4 regions of the Fictibacillus sp. EA-CB0309 genome follow, and region 1 is predicted to be linked to each of the others. Evidence: riboswitches for the same ligand, from Rfam matches in the RefSeq annotation. Region 1 holds a riboswitch; each other region holds the start of a gene.

Region 1 (4,849 bases):
GCTTCCTCGTCGCATGCCTCGCGAGATGCTTCTCAGGTGGTAGGCACGCATCCTTACGCTTCAATTAACATGCAAATGAAGAGTAAATATAGATTCAATAGCAACAATTCTTTTGAAAGCCGCTTTAAGAGTTCCGCCTTACAAACCGCTGCAAGCAAGCATCTTAAATAGGAGCTAATATTTCTAAAAGAGAAAACATCCTTAGCTTTTGTAATATTTTCTAGGAAATATTGTCGATAAATGAATGTATATGGTAATTTAATCACGAAAGTATATTGATTTAGTACATACATGATATGATAAACGAAAAGACTGCAATGAAGTTAAGGGGGATGACATGACCTCTATATCGGTAAAACAAAAATTAATGCTGCTTCCTGATCAGCCTGGATGCTATCTCATGAAAAATGAGTTCGGTAAAGTAATCTATGTAGGTAAAGCAAAGGTCTTAAAAAATCGAGTGAAATCTTACTTTTCAGGAACGCATGATGGCAAAACACAACGGCTCGTCAGTGAGATCAGAGACTTTGAATATATTGTCACCTCTACGGAGATGGAAGCCTTAGTTCTCGAGATGAACCTTATAAAAAAGCATGACCCTCGGTATAATGTCATGCTGAAAGATGATAAAAGCTATCCATATTTAAAAGTTACTTCTGAAAAACAGCCAAGACTATTATACACAAGGAAAATAAAAAAAGATGGCGGCAAATATTTTGGACCGTTTGTGAATGCGTATGCGGCCCAAGAAACGAAAAAACTGTTAGACCGTATTTTTCCACTAAGAAAATGTGACACGATGCCTAAACGAGTGTGTTTGTACTATCACATCGGTCAATGTTTAGGACCGTGTGTTTACGATATTACAGAACAAGAAAACAAGCAGATGGTAGAAGGCATCGTGAAATTTCTGAATGGCGGATATCAAGATGTTAAGAGCCAGTTATCTGAAAAGATGCTTGAAGCGTCTGAGGCCTTAAACTTTGAAAGGGCAAAAGAACTTCGCGATCAGATTCAACATATTGAAGCTGTTATGGAAAAGCAGAAAATGATGACTGCCGATCTAGTGGATCGAGATGTGTTTGGCTATCATTTTGATAAAGGTTGGATGTGTGTCCAAGTTTTCTTTATCCGTCAAGGTAAAGTGATCGCTAGAGATATTTCTGTTTTTCCTTTTTACGGAGAGGCTCATGAAGATCTACTTACATTTATCGGTCAGTTCTATTTGCAAAAGAATCATCTGATGCCTAAAGAAATTCTCCTTCCGCAAGAAGTGGACGCTGAACTCATTTCAGAACTTCTTCAAGTAAAAGTGCTGCAGCCAAAAAAAGGACAGAAGAAAGAGCTGGTTGAATTAGCGACTAAAAATGCGACCCTTGCTCTTAACGAAAAATTTGCATTGATTGAACAGGATGAAGCTAGAACGATAAAAGCAGTAGAGAACCTTGGTGAAAGAATGGGTGTAGCTCCACCATATCGAATTGAAGCGTTTGATAACTCTAATATTCACGGAACAGATCCTGTTTCAGCGATGGTGGTTTTTGTAGATGGCAAACCATATAAGAAGGATTACAGAAAATATAAGATCAAATCGGTTGAAGGTCCTGATGATTATGCTTCCATGAAAGAAGTCGTCAGAAGAAGATACACAAGAGTGCTAAGAGAAGAAGGGGAACTTCCAAGTCTGATCCTTATTGATGGTGGTAAAGGTCAGATATCAGCCGCTCAGGATGTTTTAGAAAATGAGCTCAATCTTTTTATACCTGTCGCAGGGCTATCGAAGGATGAAAAACATAGAACGTCACAACTTTGGCTTGGTGATCCTCCAGAGATGATCCACTTGCCGAGAAACAGCCAAGAATTTTATCTTTTGCAACGGATTCAGGATGAAGTGCATCGTTTTGCGATCTCGTTTCACCGTAAGGTACGTTCTAAAAGTATGTTTGAATCCACGTTAGATAACATAGCAGGGATTGGAGATAAAAGAAAGAAGATGCTACTTCGCCATTTTGGTTCGCTGAAGAAGCTGAAGGAAGCGTCGGTTGAAGAAATACAAGAAGCTGGAGTACCTAAACCTGTTGCTGAACTCATTACGAAAGCATTTTTATCGAATGAGTAGTTGCAGTTGAAAGATAACTTTGTTAAAATGAAGCCAACTTTATAAAAATGCCATGCTTCGAATGAAGTGATGGTAGAGGAGCAGGAACCAATAGTAGACCATCTGAAGAGAAGAAGCTCTTGTGATGATGGAAGAAAGGGGATTCTTGCCGAAGTGTAAAAGGACTTCTAGCCTTTTATGCTGGACCTGTATTGAATAAATACAGAGCTGTCACACAAGTCCCCCAGGATTTGTGTGGAGGACTATCTCACTAAGGGAAACAAACTTGGCTTGCTACGGATAATAGCAACAATAGGGTTTTTTCCTTATTGTTGCTTTTTTATTCGTTTCTACTTTCAGAATAATATAACTTTTCTGGATGATAAAAATCCTGCTTGCGAAAAAGTTATTGTTGAAAGTATAAGTGCAACAAATTAGACGTAAAAATTTGAGCGTCAACAAAGTTTTCTAATAAAAGAGATAGAATATTACAACAAGAAGGGAATTGGAGAATCATGGGGAGAATCGTTCAAAAATTTGGCGGCACAAGTGTTGGTTCTGTTGAGCGGATACAGAATGTTGCAAAACGAATTATCAATGAAGTAGATGCTGGTAATGAAGTCGTTGTTGTCGTATCTGCAATGGGTAAAACAACAGATGAGCTTGTAAGGCTAGCTGGAGAAATCAATCAAAATCCTTCCAAACGTGAAATGGATATGCTCCTCACTACAGGAGAACAAGTTACGATTGCACTGTTGACGATGGCTCTTCATCAAGAAGGGTACAAAGCTCAATCCTTAACAGGCTGGCAAGCTGGAATTCAAACAGAAAATGCGTTTTCGAATGCTAGGATACTAGACATAGATTCCGAAAGAATTAACGGTTTGCTTAAGGAAGGAAACATTGTTGTTGTTGCTGGTTTTCAAGGTCTGATTCCTGAGACAAAAGATATTGCTACCCTTGGTAGAGGCGGGTCGGATACAACAGCCGTGGCATTAGCGGCAGCATTAAAAGCTGACCGATGCGATATCTATACAGACGTTACAGGAGTCTATACGACTGACCCTCGCGTTGTAAAATCGGCAAGAAAAATACCTTCTATCTCTTATGATGAGATGCTGGAAATGGCGAACCTTGGAGCAGGGGTCCTACACCCTAGAGCTGTAGAGTTTGCTAAAAACTATTCTATTACATTAGAAGTAAGATCGAGTATGAGTGAAGAACGCGGAACGTTAGTAGAGGAGGAACCATCAATGGAACAAAACTTAATGGTAAGAGGATTAGCATTTGAAGGGAATATAACAAAAATCACAGTTTCAGCGATTCCCAATGAGATCCATGCATTAGCGGAACTGTTTACAATACTTGCTTCAAATGGAATTAATGTAGATATCATCATTCAAAATGTATTAAATGAAGAAAAAACGAATATTTCATTTTCGATAGAATCAAACTCTTTGTCAGAAACACAAGAAGTACTTGCTGCTCATCAAGAACAATTAGGGTTTGAGTCAATCAGCTATGAAGGGGATCTTGCCAAGGTTTCGATCGTTGGATCAGGAATGATTTCTAATCCTGGTGTAGCTGCTAAAATGTTTAAAGCTTTGTCAGATCAAGATATTATGATTAAGATGGTAAGTACATCAGAAATTAAGGTTTCAACTGTTGTTAAACAACAAGATATGATCAAGTCTATTGAAACGTTGCATGATGCATTTGAACTGGATGCACGTGTTCCAGTACAGAACACGTAATGAACAAACATTCAAAAAGCCGGCATATGCCGGCTTTTGTGTTATTCGATCGTATCTTTTTTATCCCATTGAACGGTGATGGAAACTTTGTTCCGTTTAACGGATTCTAATGCTTCAGTTGTACATTTTTTTGCAGCTGGACTTGTTCGGCTAGAAAACCTGCTTCTAAGCTGAACGTTTGGTGATTGAAATTCTCGATACGCTGCTCAATAAGAACGGAGTGTAAAGAGAACAACATCTCTGTTTTTGATGCTTCGATCATTTCAAGATTACCCCAGCCTGCTTCATTAAAAAATGCATGTACTTCTTCCATCGTATGTAAAGGATATTTTCTGGCTAAGTGTCTACCTGCCCAATAGAGAATATTTCGTTCTTGTTTACCGAGAAGTTCAGGCAACAAATCGCTTCTAAGGATTTCATACCCAAAAGCTGAAACAGAAAGCTGTTCTACAGGGTGTTATCATCCTTTGTTTTTTGTTTAAACATTCTGCATCCCTTCTTTCTATTTTTATTATAACGGGAATGCTGTTCAAACTCTATAGCAACTATCGGTATTTGTCGAAAATCTTAACAGGAAAAAAACGTTGATGTATCAATAAAAATTACCTATTAAGTTGTTAGCGTTTTCTTGACGGTGTCAAACGATGGGAGTAAAATGGACATGTTGCTAGTTAATTAAACTAATTGTTTAACACTCATCCTCTAAATGAGGAAACTTAAAACGCTTACATGTGGAGAGGAACAAAGATTAGCAGCCAGAGAGAGGCTAAATTTGAAGGGGGCAAGAAAATGGCTGGCAGTAGAGATTTTATTAACAGAAGAATTCATTCATTATTAGGAGTAATTCCGATCGGGCTTTTTCTCGTTCAGCATTTAGTTGTAAACCATTTTGCAACAAGGGATGCTGAAGCATTTAACACCGCAGCACATTTTATGGAAAGTTTACCGTTTCGTATTTTCCTAGAAATGTTTGTTATCTATTTACCACTTTTGTTTC
Region 2 (4,849 bases), 600 kb from region 1:
GGTTTAGCAGTACAAATGCCTTTACATTTATGAAAGGGTATTTGATATTCAAAACTGGACAAATGGAAGCTAAAGAAGATTATGATAAGTCTGTTGCACAAAAGCAAGCTGTCCCTAAAAAGGAGAGTCTATATCCTGAGAGACCTGCAAAAGGCGACAACATTGGTAATCTCATAATTCCAAAGCTGGATGCTTCACTCCCAATCTTTCATGGAACAGATGAAGAAGAATTAGAACAAGGAGTAGGCCATTTCGCTAAAAGTGTCTTACCAGGTGAGAATGATAATTCTGTTTTATCAGGACATCGTGATACCGTTTTTCGTAAACTTGGAGAGGTGGGTAAAGGTGATCTCTTGATCGTTGAGACATCAGCTGGAACATTTACGTATCAAGTAAAAAATGTTCGCATCGTTGGTAAAGATGACAGAACAGTAATTGTTCCAAAACCAAGAGCAACATTAACGGTTTCAACTTGCTACCCTTTTAATTTTATTGGAGCGTCACCTGAACGGTATATTCTTGTGGCTGAATTAATTTCAAAAAATAATTTAATGGCTAGACAGCAGAACTTTTATTTTCTGCTGTCTTTTTAAATAAATTTTAATTAAAATAGCTTCTGGTTTGAAATTTCTATAAAACAGGTATACATACAAAATGATACAGGATAATGGTTAGGCTTAAACTTTTCCCATCTGATACATACTTAGAATAATCAACTAGAAAGCCGGTGGTTAGAGCTATGAAGAAAAGCTCATTTGTAATCGTAGCTAGTTTAATCATTTTATTAAGTGTAGTTATTATTGTGTACTATTTTAATTCAGATGAAATGGAAGTCACCGCTCTTGGGGATTCATTAGCATACGGGTTAGGCGACACAAGTGACAATGGATATATTGGAGATGTAGAGAAAAGGTACGAAGATGATTTAAAAACACAGCTTGTTGTCCATGATTATGGTGTTCCTAATGATACAAGCACTGATTTACTAAAGCGGTTAGATAATCCTGAAATTGCTAAAACAGCAAAACGCTCTGATTTTATTTTTATTAACATAGGGACTAACGACTTATTAAAAAGTACAGATCGTTTAACGAAATTTAATAAAGAAGAGCTTTCTGCAAACGAGGAAATTTATAAAGAAAATCTAAACCAAATCATTAAAAAAGTACAAGACAAGGAACACCCAAAGACCATTTATATCTTGGGCATATATAACCCCAAGGTCAAATGGAGTGCAATGTCTGTCGTAAACGAAGCGGTATCAAATTGGAATGCTTCAACAATTGAAATAACTAAAAAAATACAAATACAGCTTTTATTCGTACGGATGATCTCTTTATCAATAAAAATAAGCGGGATTATTTCTCAGATCATCTTCATCCCAATGAAAAAGGGTATGCATTAATCGGGAAAAGAGTATATAAAACAATTAGACAAAGCTCTGATTACAGATAGATTTATAGTCAATACATTCCATTGACGCATCATGAACAATCTGTTATTCTTCAAAACGGAACATAATTTAATTAAATATAAGTCCTCACATTAATCTCGGTGAGGTAGAGGTCGCATTAATTATGAGTAGGACTGTTAGAGGCAAGTGGTGCTTATGACAACAGTTTGAAAGGAATTGATGCCGAAATGTGTTTTTGTCCACTATAAAAATTCATTGGGGCTGCATTTAATAAGTGCAGAACTGTCGCAGAATTTTCTGCGTTGAGCTATGAGGGATTATGTGGGAAGCTGATTATAACACGTATGGGCTGTTTCCATACGTGTTTTTTTATTGGCGTAAAATCAACAGGAGGTTATTACAGCATGAAAAATAATAATTGGAGTGTATGGCTTCTGACGGCGTTTGTTGTTGGAAATATGGTAGGGTCAGGTATCTTTATGCTTCCAAATACATTAGCACAAACAGCAAGCCCATTGGGAGTAACCGCTGCTTGGGCCGTTACAGGTTTTGGGGTTTTAATGATCGCATTAGTTTTTGGTTCGTTGTCTATTAGAAAACCAGAATTAACAGCTGGTCCGCAAAGTTATGCAAGAGCCTTATTTTCAAATCCGAAAGCAGGAAATGTTGCAGGATTCAGCATGGTATGGGGATATTGGGTAGCTAACTGGATAAGCAACGTCGCAATTATCACTAGTTTCGCAGGGTATTTATCAACTTTTTTCCCAATGATGCAGAGTTCAAAGGTAGTAGGAACCGTATTAAACCAAGAAATACAGCTTGGAAAAGTGATCACATTTATTGTTTGTACGGTATTGCTATGGTTTACTCATTTTATTCTAGTTAAAAGTATGAATGGAGCTGGTAAGCTTAACTTTGTAGCGACCGCTTCAAAAGTGATCGGGTTTATGTTATTTATTGTCGCTGCATTATTCGCGGTTGAATCTACCTTATTTGCTGATGCTTACTTCCCAGTAGTCGATGAGGCAGGTGTTTCTCATGGACTTGGAAGTCAAATTAACATGGCTGCTATTGCAACGTTATGGGCATTTGTTGGTATAGAATCAGCGGTTGTGTTGTCAGGAAGAGCTTCTTCTCAAAAAGATGTTAAAAAAGCTACGATTATTGGTCTTCTTATTGCCCTTAGCATTTACATGATCACTACGTTACTTACGATGAACGTATTGCCAAGAGAAGTGCTTATGGCTTCAGACAAGCCATTTGTCGATGTATTATCAGCATTGATTGGAAATACAGGTGCATCTCTCATGGGTCTATTGGCTGTAATTTCGTTATTTGGTTCAACGATTGGTTGGATTCTGTTAAGTTCCGAAGTTCCTTATCAAGCGGCTAAATCAGGTGTATTTCCAGCTTTCTTTGGTAAGGTTAATAAGAATGGAAGTCCAGTTAACGCATTAGCTATTACAAATATTATGTCTCAAATCTTTATCTTCTCTACGATTTCAGGGACAATTGGTGAAGCGTACACGTTCCTAACAACTTCAGCTACACTTGCCTATTTGATTCCGTATCTGATATCAGCTGTTTACTTCTTAAAGCTTGTTTATAAAGGTGAAACATATGATCAGATCAAAGGATCCCGGGCCAGAGACGGAGCGATCGCTTTATTAGCATTCATCTACTCAAGCTGGGTTATTATTTCAGGGACAGCGGATGCTAAAACATTCACATTAGGCATTGGTTTGTTCTTTTTAGGATTTGTTGTATATCCTATTTTTAATAAATATACCGATAAAAAAAGTAAAACCTCTGATTGAGGTTTTCTTTTTTCACTTTACCGTATAATGTGAGTTAACTTCATAAGCTCGTATAATCGCAGGGATATGGCCTGCAAGTTTCTACCAAACCCCCGTTAAGGGTTTGACTACGAGTGACGCAAACTTTCCAAACATCCTTACAATAAGGTTGTATTGGGTTATTTTTATTCCGTTTTCTATACCGGAGAATTGCTTCACTCGAACAGAGAGAAGCGGTTCTCCGGTTTTTTGTTATTTAAAAATAGATTAAGAGGTGGACCAATGAATTTTTTAGAAAAGAAAATTTGTGATGAGGGTGTTGTACTGTCCTCATCTGTGCTAAAGGTTGACTCGTTTTTAAATCATCAAATCGACCCTGAATTTATGAAGCAGATCGGTACTGAGATAGCAAATCGGTATAAAGCAGTTGGAATTACAAAAATAGTAACGATTGAATCTTCAGGGATCGCACCTGCCGTTTTTGCAGGATTAGAACTCCAAGTTCCAGTAGTTTTCGCTCGCAAAAAGAAATCATTAACACTAACTGAAGGCTTGCTGACATCTTCGGTTTATTCATTTACAAAGCAAGAAAAAAATGAGATATCCGTTGCGAAGAAATTCCTTCAATCTGGTGACAAAGTTCTAATCATTGATGATTTCTTAGCACACGGAGAAGCGGCCCTCGGACTTGCCGATATTGTAACAAAAGCGAATGCTCACATTGCCGGGTTCGGGATTGTTATTGAAAAATCATTTCAAGTGGGACGACAAAAACTAGAGGAAAAAGGGTACCGAGTAGAATCCATTGCAAGAGTGAAAGAAATGAGTCCAAAAGGAATTACCTTTATTCAAAGCGAGGTGATGTCATCATGAAGAAAGGGAAAGTATTCTCACTAGGAATTCAACATGTTCTAGCGATGTATGCTGGAGCGGTAATTGTTCCCTTGATCGTTGGCGGTGCACTTAAACTATCACCTGAACAGCTTGCCTATCTAGTAGCAATCGACCTTTTAACATGTGGACTAGCAACACTGCTGCAAGTCTGGCAAAACCGCTTCTTTGGAGTTGGTTTACCCGTTGTATTAGGTTGTACGTTTACTGCCGTAGGTCCAATGATTGCAATCGGAGGTCAATATGGAATAAGCGCGATCTACGGTGCTATTATTGCAGCAGGACTGTTCGTGGTGATTTTTGCGGGTGCTTTCGGGAAAATACTTAAGCTGTTTCCTCCAATAGTAACAGGATCTGTCGTTACGATTATCGGGATCACACTGATTCCGGTTGCTATTAAAGACATGGCAGGTGGAGCAGGGAGTGAAAACTTTGGTTCACCACAAAATCTCATCCTATCATTTGGAGTACTTGGTTTCATCTTACTTCTTTTTCGATTTTCTAAAGGATTCATTCGTTCTGTATCCATCCTGATTGGTCTGATTGCAGGAACAGTTGCATCTGCATCTATGGGTTTGGTTGATTTTACTCCAGTTATGCAGGCTTCATGGGTTCACATGCCAAAGCCATTTTACTTTGGGATTCCAACATTTGAGGTCGGAGCAATTATCACCATGATCCTGGTTGCAATCGTAAGCTTGATTGAATCTACTGGAGTGTTCATGGCACTAGGTAAAATATGCGACCG
Region 3 (4,849 bases), 400 kb from region 1:
AGTTAGTTCGCACAACGCTACAGCCGAAAGACAGTTTAGATACCCGACTGAATATGGCGGACAAAAACCAGATACGGCGACGTTTACCGTTACAGGTGCAGGTGCAGCGCTTGTCAGTAAAGAGGTCTCGGATATTAAAATCACATCAGCAACAGTTGGAAAAGTAGTCGACTTAGGAATAAAAGACCCTTTTGATATGGGTTCTGCGATGGCTCCTGCAGCAGCTGATACAATCGCTGCTCATTTTAAAGAAATGAATGTTGAACCAAATGAGTATGACTTAATCGCGACAGGAGATCTTTCAGGAGTAGGAGCGCCGATCGTAAAAATGCTGTTAAAGGAACAGGGTTATGATGTTTCTGATAACCATCGTGATTGCGGGCTGATGATCTATCGCTCGGGTCAGCAGGTGTTTGCTGGAGGAAGCGGTTGTGCATGCTCTGCAGTTGTCACGTATGGATACATTCTAGATGAGATCCGAAAAGGGAATTTAAAGAAAGTACTTATGGTAGCGACAGGTGCACTTTTAAATCCTGTTATGGTTCAACAAAAAGAAAGTATTCCAACGGTTGCTCACGGCGTTGTTCTAGAGCGGGCGGAAGGAGGACAATAAGATGGAGTTTTTCTGGGCATTTGTAATAGGTGGAGCCATTTGCGTCGTCGGTCAATTGATGATGGATGTTTTGAAATTAACACCAGCGCATGTTACCACTTCGTTTGTAGTGATCGGAGCAGGTCTTGATGCTTTCGGAATCTATGATAATTTAATCAAGTTTGCAGGAGCAGGTGCTACCGTCCCCATCACAAGTTTTGGTCACTCACTGCTTCATGGTGCGATGGCAGCAGCTGACGAACACGGGTTTATCGGAATAGCGATGGGTATTTTTGAGTTAACATCTGCAGGTATCTCTTCAGCCATTTTGTTTGGTTTTTTAGTAGCAGTCATCTTTGAACCAAAGGGGTGATCTTATGGTAAAAAAACGGGTCATTTTCATAACTGATGGAGATCTGTACGCATTGCGGGTTGTCGAACATGCTGCTAAACAAGTTGGCGGCAGATGTATTTCGCAATCATGGGGAAATCCATCCAAAAAGAGCGGTGAAGAACTTGTAGAAATGATCCGTACAACACCTAATGATCCTGTACTTGTGATGTTCGATGATTGTGGTTTTAAGGGAGAGGGACCAGGAGAACATGCTATGAGATACATTCATCAGCAAAAAGACATAGATGTTATTGGTGCGGTAGCGGTCGCTTCAAAGACGCATTTTGCAGAGTGGACGAAAGTACATTGTTCGATGGATAGATATGGTGAACTCACAGAGTTTGGCATTGACAAAAGCGGACTGCCTGACTTAGAAACAGGAAGAATTAACGGCGATACGGTGTATATTCTTGATGAACTGAATCTTCCTTTTGTGGTTGGAATCGGGGACATCGGCAAAATGTCAGGTTTCGATGCTGTTGAAAAAGGGGCTCCGATTACGGTTAAGGCTATAAAACTCATTTTAGAAAGGAGCGACTCAAGTGGCAAACGACGCAAAAAATAAGACTCCAATCAGCAAAAACATTCATGATACAGAAAAATTTCTAAAAGAACGTCTAGGCATCGGGGTAAGTTTCGATGTTGGCGTCAGGAAAATTTTTGTTCTTAAAAAAGAATTACAACTATATTATTGTACCGGTCTTTGTGACAGTGAGTTCATCATAATGATCTACCGTGAACTCATGGATATGGATCACGGTCATAGATCGCCAAGCAAAGTGAAAGACCTTGTACATAATCATCTAGCTCACCAGCAAGTGGAGCTTACAAAGTCATTAGATGAAGCCGTAGACCGGATGCTTTCAGGACTCATCGTTATCTTTGTTGACGGTGAGGAAGAAGCATTTGTTGTTGACGTTAGGAGTTACCCAGGAAGGTCTCCCGAAGAACCGGATATCGAGAAAGTTGTAAGGGGTGCCCGAGACGGGTATACGGAGAACATTATCATCAACACCGCCCTTACGAGACGACGTATTCGAGATGAGCGTTTAAGACATGAAATTATGCAAGTTGGGGAACGGTCAAAAACGGATGTATGTCTTTCTTATATACAGGATGTTGCAGATCCAGGGCTCGTAGATCTGATAAGAAAAGAACTCAGCTCTATAGAGATTGATGGCATACCGATGGCGGATAAAACGATTGAAGAATTTATTGTTAAACAAGGCTGGAATCCGTTTCCCTTAGTCCGGTATACAGAGCGACCAGACGTTGCAGCTCAGCATTTGATGGAAGGTCATGTATTGATCATCACAGATACATCACCGAGTGTTATCATTACTCCCACAACACTCTTTCATCATGTGCAGCATGCAGAAGAATTCAGACAGACTCCATTTATCGGTGCTTTTTTAAGGTGGACGCGTTTTACTGGTATGCTTGCTTCAGTATTTTTAGTTCCGATGTGGCTCCTTTTTTCTATGCAAAAAGAGCTGCTGCCACCTTTTATTGATTTTATCGGACCAAATAAAACAACCAACATCCCATTGTTTTTACAAATTGTCTTTGCGGAAATCGGGATTGATATCTTGAGGCTCGCCGCCATTCATACCCCTAGTGCCCTTTCGACCGCAATGGGTCTGATTGCAGCAGTATTAATCGGACAAATTGCAATCGACGTAGGTTTGTTCGTTCCAGAAGTTATTCTATATGTAGCAATCGCTGCGATCGGATCGTTCTCAACACCAAGTTACGAGCTCAGTATCGCCAACAAAGTACTCCGGCTCTTCTTAATTGCAATGGTGATGCTCTTTAAAGTTCCGGGGTTTGTAATTGGGTTTACGATTATGGTTATATATATGGCAACCATCAAGAACTTGAACACACCGTATTTATGGCCGCTCATTCCGTTTAATCCAAAAGCTTTTATGCAGATTATTGTTCGAATTGCCGTGCCATTGTCAAAAGTGCGGCCGAGCATTGTTCATCCACAAAACAGCAAAAAACAGCCAACTAATTAATCTGTCCCTTGCTGATTGTTGAAAATTGTGTTAAATTCATAACTAATTATATATGCCTCATATGAGGTAGAGGCGCAAAACGAATGAGTAGCATATGGAGTTTGTGGATGACGATGAAATATGTTGAAAGGTCAATTTGCCGAAGTGTAGGAAGAGCTCCATCTCTTTTTATGCTGGGCCGCTGCTGAACAAGCAACGGACTGTCACTACAGCAGTAGTGGAGAGCTATTCCGACATGAGGGTACGGTTATGACAGCCTGCCTTAGTTGCGGCTGTCTTTTGTATTTGTCGGGATTGAATTCTCTATCAACAACGAGAGGGGATTTTTTGTGAATTTACACGGTACAGCACAAATCGGACAAAATCATCATCTATGGATAGGTGGTACAGATACGGTTGAACTTGCAAAAAAATATGGAACACCACTTTATCTGTACGATGTATCTTTGATAAAGAATAGAGCAAGAGGTTTTAAGAAAGCATTCGAAGAAAAAGGTGTGGGTTACCAAGTAGCGTACGCCTCAAAAGCTTTCTCTTCCATCGCCATGTTTCAGCTGATCGATCAAGAAGGATTAAGCTTAGATGTGGTTTCAGGCGGAGAGCTTTACACAGCTCTTCAAGCAGAGTTTCCAGCAGAACGAATTCATTTTCACGGAAACAATAAAAGCCCGGAAGAATTAGAGTTTGCACTTAACGCGGGAGTAGGCTGTATTGTAGTTGATAACTTTTTTGAGATCTCTTTACTAAAAACGTTAAGCAACAAACTCAATAAAAAGGTTAATATTTTATTGCGCCTCACTCCTGGCATTGAAGCACATACACATGATTACATCATAACTGGCCAGGAAGATTCTAAATTTGGTTTTGACCTAGGTAATGGCCAAGCTGATAAGGCGCTAATGGAAGTTCTTAATTTTGAGGGTTTTCGTGTATTAGGGGTTCATTGTCATATCGGCTCACAAATCTTTGAAACAGATGGTTTTACTTTAGCGATTGAAAAGCTATTTGGGCACTTTAAGAAGTGGGAAGAAAGCTATAACTATTTTCCGACTGTCGTAAACCTTGGCGGAGGCTTTGGTATTCAATATACTTCTGAAGATACACCGCTCTCACCAGAGCAATATGTAACGGCTATGATTGAAGAAGTGAGCAAACAAATGAACCGTTTTGAAGGAAGAGATTTACCTGAATTGTGGATTGAGCCAGGCCGCTCCCTAGTGGGTGACGCTGGAACAACGATCTATTCAATCGGTTCGCAAAAAGAGATCGAAGGCGTTAGACATTATGTTTCTGTTGACGGTGGAATGACCGATAACATTCGCCCGGCACTCTATCAAGCAAAGTACGAAGCATGTGTTGCAAATAAAATGAACGAAAAGCCTGCACAAACCGTATCAATCGCAGGGAAATGCTGTGAGAGCGGAGATATGCTGATCTGGGATATCGAGTTGCCAAAAGTAACGGATAACGACTATTTGGCGGTATCATGTACCGGAGCATATGGATACAGCATGGCGAGCAATTATAACCGCATCCAACGTCCTGCAGTTGTGTTTGTTGAGAACGGAGAAGAACAACTTGTAGTGAAGCGGGAAACGTATGAAGACCTCATTAAGAATGATGTCCCATTAAAAACAAATGTTTTTGTGTAAATTAGTTTACGGAGCAGTCATTTAACCGTACAATGGTAGTTGTAATGAAGTAGAAGGAGGCCATTTTTATGAAAAAAGGTTCTATTGAATTTGAAAACGGCGAAAAAATACTATTTGATTTGTTCCAAGAAGAAGCACCTGGAACAGTAGAAAACTTTGAAAAATTAGCAAACGAAGGATTTTATAACGG
Region 4 (4,849 bases), 290 kb from region 1:
CGGCCACCAGTGGCGTTCTTGGGCTGCTCCAAACGGTGAGACCATTGATCAGATCTCAAATGTGATAGAAGACATTAAGAAGAATCCTGATTCAAGACGTTTGATTGTAACCGCATGGAATCCTTCAGATGTACCGAATATGGCGCTCCCGCCTTGTCACTTGCTGTTTCAGTTTTATGTAGCAAATGGCAAGCTTTCTTGTCAGCTCTATCAGCGCTCAGCTGACAGTTTTCTAGGTGTGCCGTTTAATATCGCGTCTTATGCACTACTCACGATGATGGTAGCCCAAGTAACGGGTCTTAAACCAGGTGAGTTCGTTCACACAGTTGGTGATGCACATATTTACACCAATCATTTAGAACAAGTGGAGCTGCAGTTAACTCGTGAGCCAAAGCCGCTTCCTAAAATGAAGTTGAACCCGAATGTGACCAACATTTTTGATTTTACTTATGATGACTTTGAACTTGTTGACTATGAAGCACATCCTCACATTAAAGGCGTGGTGAGTGTATGATTTCTTTTGTAGTTGCAATGGATGAGAATCGCGCAATTGGTAAAGACAATGATCTTCCGTGGTATTTGCCGAACGACCTTAAGCATTTTAAGAATGTAACGATGGGAAAACCAATCGTCATGGGTCGTAAAACATACGAATCGATCGGCAAACCTTTACCTGGCCGCGAAAATATTGTGGTGACTAGAGATGACAATTATCAAGCTGAAGGAACAACGATTGTTCATTCTGTAGACGAAGTGATGCAGAAAGATGCCGAAGAATTGTGTGTAATCGGCGGAACGGAGATCTTTAAGCTGTTTATGCCTGTAGCAGATCGCCTATATGTGACGGAGATCCACCATACCTTTGAAGCGGATACGTACTTTCCGGAAATTAAAGTAGATGAGTGGCGTGAAGTCTCACGTAAGCCAGGAATTGTTGATGAAAAAAACAAACATGCACATGATTTCGTTGTGTACGAAAAAATTAAACCATAAAGTTTGAATGAGCCCCCTCTTGTCTGCATACATATGTATATGTAGATAAAGGGGGTTACCTTTTGCTTAAACGTCGAAAAATGAAACTCCGAAAAGGGCCGCTTCCATTCCGATTTGTACTGCTGATTTCATTTATTCTTTTTACTTTTATAACCATACAAGGACTTTGGCTTGTGAACAGAGGCATTGAACCTACACTTATGCTCATCGCTCAGAAAAAGACTGAGGAAATAGCAGCACTAGCGATAAGTGAAGCGATTGATAATGAAATATTGGGACCTTCAGAGATGAGTGATATTATTGAATATAAGACCGACACGGAAGGAAATGTCGTGTTTGCGGGCATTAATCAGAGCGTAGTCAACCGGGTAGCCAATCAATCACAGAAAGTGGTTCAAAAATATCTTAAGGAAATTGAAGAAGGCAAAGCACATGAAGTTATAAGCAATGATGAATTAGGGATAACGGCTTATAAACATGAACCAGGTGTCATTATGGAAATTCCACTAGGGCAAGCAACAAGAAACTCCTTACTGGCAAACTTAGGTCCTAAAATTCCAATTAAATTTATGCTCATTGGTGAAGCAAACACAGACATTGAAGAAAAAATTGAGAATTCTGGAATCAATAATACTTGGATCAATATTGATATAGTGGTAACCGTCAAAACAAGGATTGTTATTCCGTTCGCAACGGAAACAACGGTTGTCAAAAGACCGATTAAGATTACGGCTCAGTTTATAAAAGGCGAGGTACCGGTATACTACAATCAGTCCGGAGATCCGATTCAGCCAACTGTCCCTATTACTCCTGATTTAAAGGAAAAGTCTAAAGACGATAAAGAGCTGGATATCCCTGAGGAAAGTTCATCAGAAGAAACGGGTGATGAGGAAGCGGCAGAGTAGGAGATTCCTGAATTTAACAGTATTCAATTGGGTTGACCATTTGTACAACTTTGTTATAATGAGATTTGAATTTAAAATTTTATATGTCTTTAAGCCTATCACCGATGGGGTAGAGGAGCGGATTTTAAAAGTACTTTTTCAGAGAGTGACGTCTGTGAAGAAAAAGGAAAGGAACTTCCGCCGAAGCAAAATGTAAACCGTCTGTTCACTTTTGCTGGGTTTACACTGAAAAAGTGTAAAACTGTCACTGCTTTGGAATTAAAAGCAGTGGAGGACTACTGATCGATGAGGAAAACCATAAATTACTTAAGTGATTGATAGCAGGTTATTTCCTTGTCTATTAATCGCTTTTTATTTTGTCTTTTTTTCCTCAACGTCCTGTAAACACTCCTCAATATCGATGGCTAATGAAAAGAAGGAGGAACATCATGGAATTTGAGAATTCGGTTTATTCATTAATACCACCCGTTTTGGCCATTTTAATGGTTGTTTTAACACGAAGAGTATTGATCTCTTTAGGGGCTGGAATTTTAGCGGGAGCATTATTGCTTCACGATTTTCATATTGGTGCTACATTAAAGGAAATTGGAACGATTGTAAAAGGGCATTTCATTTCTGATGGAGCACTAAATGAATGGAATGTGTATATCCTGCTCTTTCTATTGATCTTAGGAATGATGACGAGCATTATCTCTTTAGCTGGGGAAGCCGCGCTTTCGGTGAGTGGGCGATTTCCAGAGTGAAAACAAGAAGAGGTGCACAGCTTTTAACGGTTGTTTTTGGACTAGTTATTTTTATTGATGATTACTTTAATTCACTTGCGGTAGGAAATGTAAGCAGACCGATTACAGACCGCCACCGTATCTCGCGTGCGAAACTTGCTTATTATTTAGATTCGACTGCTGCTCCTGTATGTGTAATCTCGCCTGTGTCCAGTTGGGGAGCTTACATTATCGGGATTATCGGCACGATTTTTGCTACACATGAGATTACAAACATGTCTGCGTTCAGTGCTTTTATTCAAATGATCCCTATGAATTTTTATGCAGTTTTTGCACTGATTCTTGTGTTTGCCGTTGCTTATTTTCAACTTGATTTTGGACCGATGAGAAAACATGAAGAACGTGCTTTTGCAACAGGTGAAGTTATTGATCCTGAGAAAAAGCAGCTGTTGGTGAAGGAATCAAACTTGAAGAAAGCGATAAAGGAAAAGTTGGAGATCTTGTTTGGCCGATTGTTCTTTTAATTGTTTCAACAGTTGGATTTATGATCTACACGGGCATTCAAAATGTTAAAGGCCTTGAAGAACCAACGGCTGTCACTCTTTTATCTATTTTTGAAAATACAGATGTACCCAAATCGTTATTATATGGTGGTTTGATTGGATTGGCGGCAGCGATTCTGTTCTTCCTGCCTAAAAAAATGGGAGCTGCTTCACTAGGAAAAGGACTTGGACGCGGTGTTCAATCCATGATTGGTGCAGTAACGATCTTACTGTTTGCTTGGACGATTATCTCTATTATTGATAGCTTAGGAACAGGTAAGTACCTCGCTGGACTGGTAGATCAACATATGAACTTAGCCTATCTTCCATTCGTTCTTTTTGTCCTGTCAGGTCTAATGGCTTTTGCGACAGGTACGTCTTGGGGAACGTTCGGTGTGATGCTTCCGATCGCAGCAGAAATTGCAGCTTCTACAAACATCGAGCTGATGTTGCCAGTACTCGCAGCGGTTCTTGCTGGATCTGTTTTTGGAGACCACTGTTCACCAATTTCAGATACAACGATTCTTTCATCAACAGGAGCGGGAAGTCATCATATTGATCACGTCATGACACAGCTTCCTTACAGCTTAGTCGCTGCTGGAGTATCTGCTGTGGGTTATCTTGCTCTTGGATTAACTGAAAGTGTTTGGATAGGATTATTGGTATCAACAGGCGTATTTGCTATCGTTTTATTGTTTATAAAAAAATTATCTAGTAAAAATAGCATTGCTGACAATTCGATAAAAGCTTAATTTGCAAAGTGTCTGGTACTAAACCGGGCACTTTTTCTTATATTTATACGACTTCTTTCCCCTTATTCCGACAAAATAACTAAAAAATTTTGACAGCATTCTGTATTCTGTAATATACTGAACGCAGAATAGTCAGAAAAAAGTAACAATTGTAAACTTTTCGACTTCATAAAAAGGGGGACACAACAATGGAAAATAGGCAACAATGGGGAAGCCGCTACGGATTTATTTTAGCTGCTGTCGGTTCCGCTATCGGCCTAGGCAACATCTGGAGATTTCCGGCAGTTGCTTATGAAAACGGTGGAGGAGCATTTTTATCCCATATCTGGTCGCACTCTTAACGGCAGGGATTCCCTTACTGATCCTAGAGTTCACATTAGGACATAAGTACCGCGGTTCAGCTCCACTTTCTTACTTCCGTCTTCATAAGAACGCAGAGTGGCTAGGCTGGTGGCAAGTATTTGTAGCGTTTGTCATTTCCACTTACTATGCTGTTATCATCGCGTGGGCGATTAAGTACTCGATTTACTCGTTAAACCTTACTTGGGGAGACAAGCCTTCCGATTTCTTTTATGGAGAAGTTCTTCAGTTAAGTAAGACGCCTGGTGACATGGGTGGTATTGTACCAGGGATTTTAATTGCACTTTTAATTGTTTGGGTTGTAACACTTCTTGTACTGTATAAAGGTGTATCGAAAGGAATCGAGCGTTTTAATAAAATTTTTCTTCCAGCTTTAGTCATTATGTTTACATTAATCGTTATTCGTGCTGTAACGCTCGATGGTGCAGCTCAAGGTTTGAACACGTTCTTCACACCTGATTGGAGCATGATTAATAATGGTAAGGTCTGGGTAGCAGCTTATGGTCAGATTTTCTTCTCCTTATCAATTGCATTTGCGATCATGGTAACGTACTCGAGCTATCTGCCTAAGAAAT

The links. Region 1 has a riboswitch for lysine ahead of ACEWFH_RS08050 (aspartate kinase). Riboswitches for the same ligand answer to the same signal wherever they lie in the genome.
Region 2: it holds a riboswitch for lysine, as region 1 does, so the genes downstream of both, ACEWFH_RS11460 (amino acid permease) here and ACEWFH_RS08050 (aspartate kinase) in region 1, are expected to answer to the same signal.
Region 3: it holds a riboswitch for lysine, as region 1 does, so the genes downstream of both, lysA (diaminopimelate decarboxylase) here and ACEWFH_RS08050 (aspartate kinase) in region 1, are expected to answer to the same signal.
Region 4: it holds a riboswitch for lysine, as region 1 does, so the genes downstream of both, ACEWFH_RS06435 (Na+/H+ antiporter NhaC family protein) here and ACEWFH_RS08050 (aspartate kinase) in region 1, are expected to answer to the same signal.

The regions. Positions count from the first base shown of each region.
Region 1 is NZ_CP169271.1:1,448,794-1,453,642, forward strand. It holds gene uvrC (excinuclease ABC subunit UvrC) at 338-2,119, shown strand; lysine riboswitch at 2,185-2,372, shown strand; gene ACEWFH_RS08050 (aspartate kinase) at 2,614-3,852, shown strand; partial or broken gene ACEWFH_RS08055 (YslB family protein) at 3,894-4,267, opposite strand; gene ACEWFH_RS08060 (succinate dehydrogenase cytochrome b558 subunit) at 4,642-4,849, shown strand, end outside.
Region 2 is NZ_CP169271.1:2,044,242-2,049,090, reverse strand. It holds gene ACEWFH_RS11470 (class D sortase) at 1-593, shown strand, start outside; gene ACEWFH_RS11465 (GDSL-type esterase/lipase family protein) at 740-1,405, shown strand; lysine riboswitch at 1,553-1,732, shown strand; gene ACEWFH_RS11460 (amino acid permease) at 1,819-3,231, shown strand; purine riboswitch at 3,260-3,361, shown strand; gene ACEWFH_RS11455 (xanthine phosphoribosyltransferase) at 3,493-4,083, shown strand; gene ACEWFH_RS11450 (nucleobase:cation symporter-2 family protein) at 4,080-4,849, shown strand, end outside.
Region 3 is NZ_CP169271.1:1,850,086-1,854,934, forward strand. It holds gene spoVAD (stage V sporulation protein AD) at 1-613, shown strand, start outside; gene spoVAE (stage V sporulation protein AE) at 615-965, shown strand; gene spoVAEA (stage V sporulation protein SpoVABEA) at 970-1,551, shown strand; gene ACEWFH_RS10305 (spore germination protein) at 1,529-3,007, shown strand; lysine riboswitch at 3,067-3,243, shown strand; gene lysA (diaminopimelate decarboxylase) at 3,337-4,659, shown strand; gene ACEWFH_RS10315 (peptidylprolyl isomerase) at 4,728-4,849, shown strand, end outside.
Region 4 is NZ_CP169271.1:1,159,729-1,164,577, forward strand. It holds gene ACEWFH_RS06420 (thymidylate synthase) at 1-514, shown strand, start outside; gene ACEWFH_RS06425 (dihydrofolate reductase) at 511-993, shown strand; gene yunB (sporulation protein YunB) at 1,056-1,898, shown strand; lysine riboswitch at 2,001-2,184, shown strand; partial or broken gene ACEWFH_RS06435 (Na+/H+ antiporter NhaC family protein) at 2,327-3,914, shown strand; partial or broken gene ACEWFH_RS06440 (sodium-dependent transporter) at 4,103-4,849, shown strand, end outside.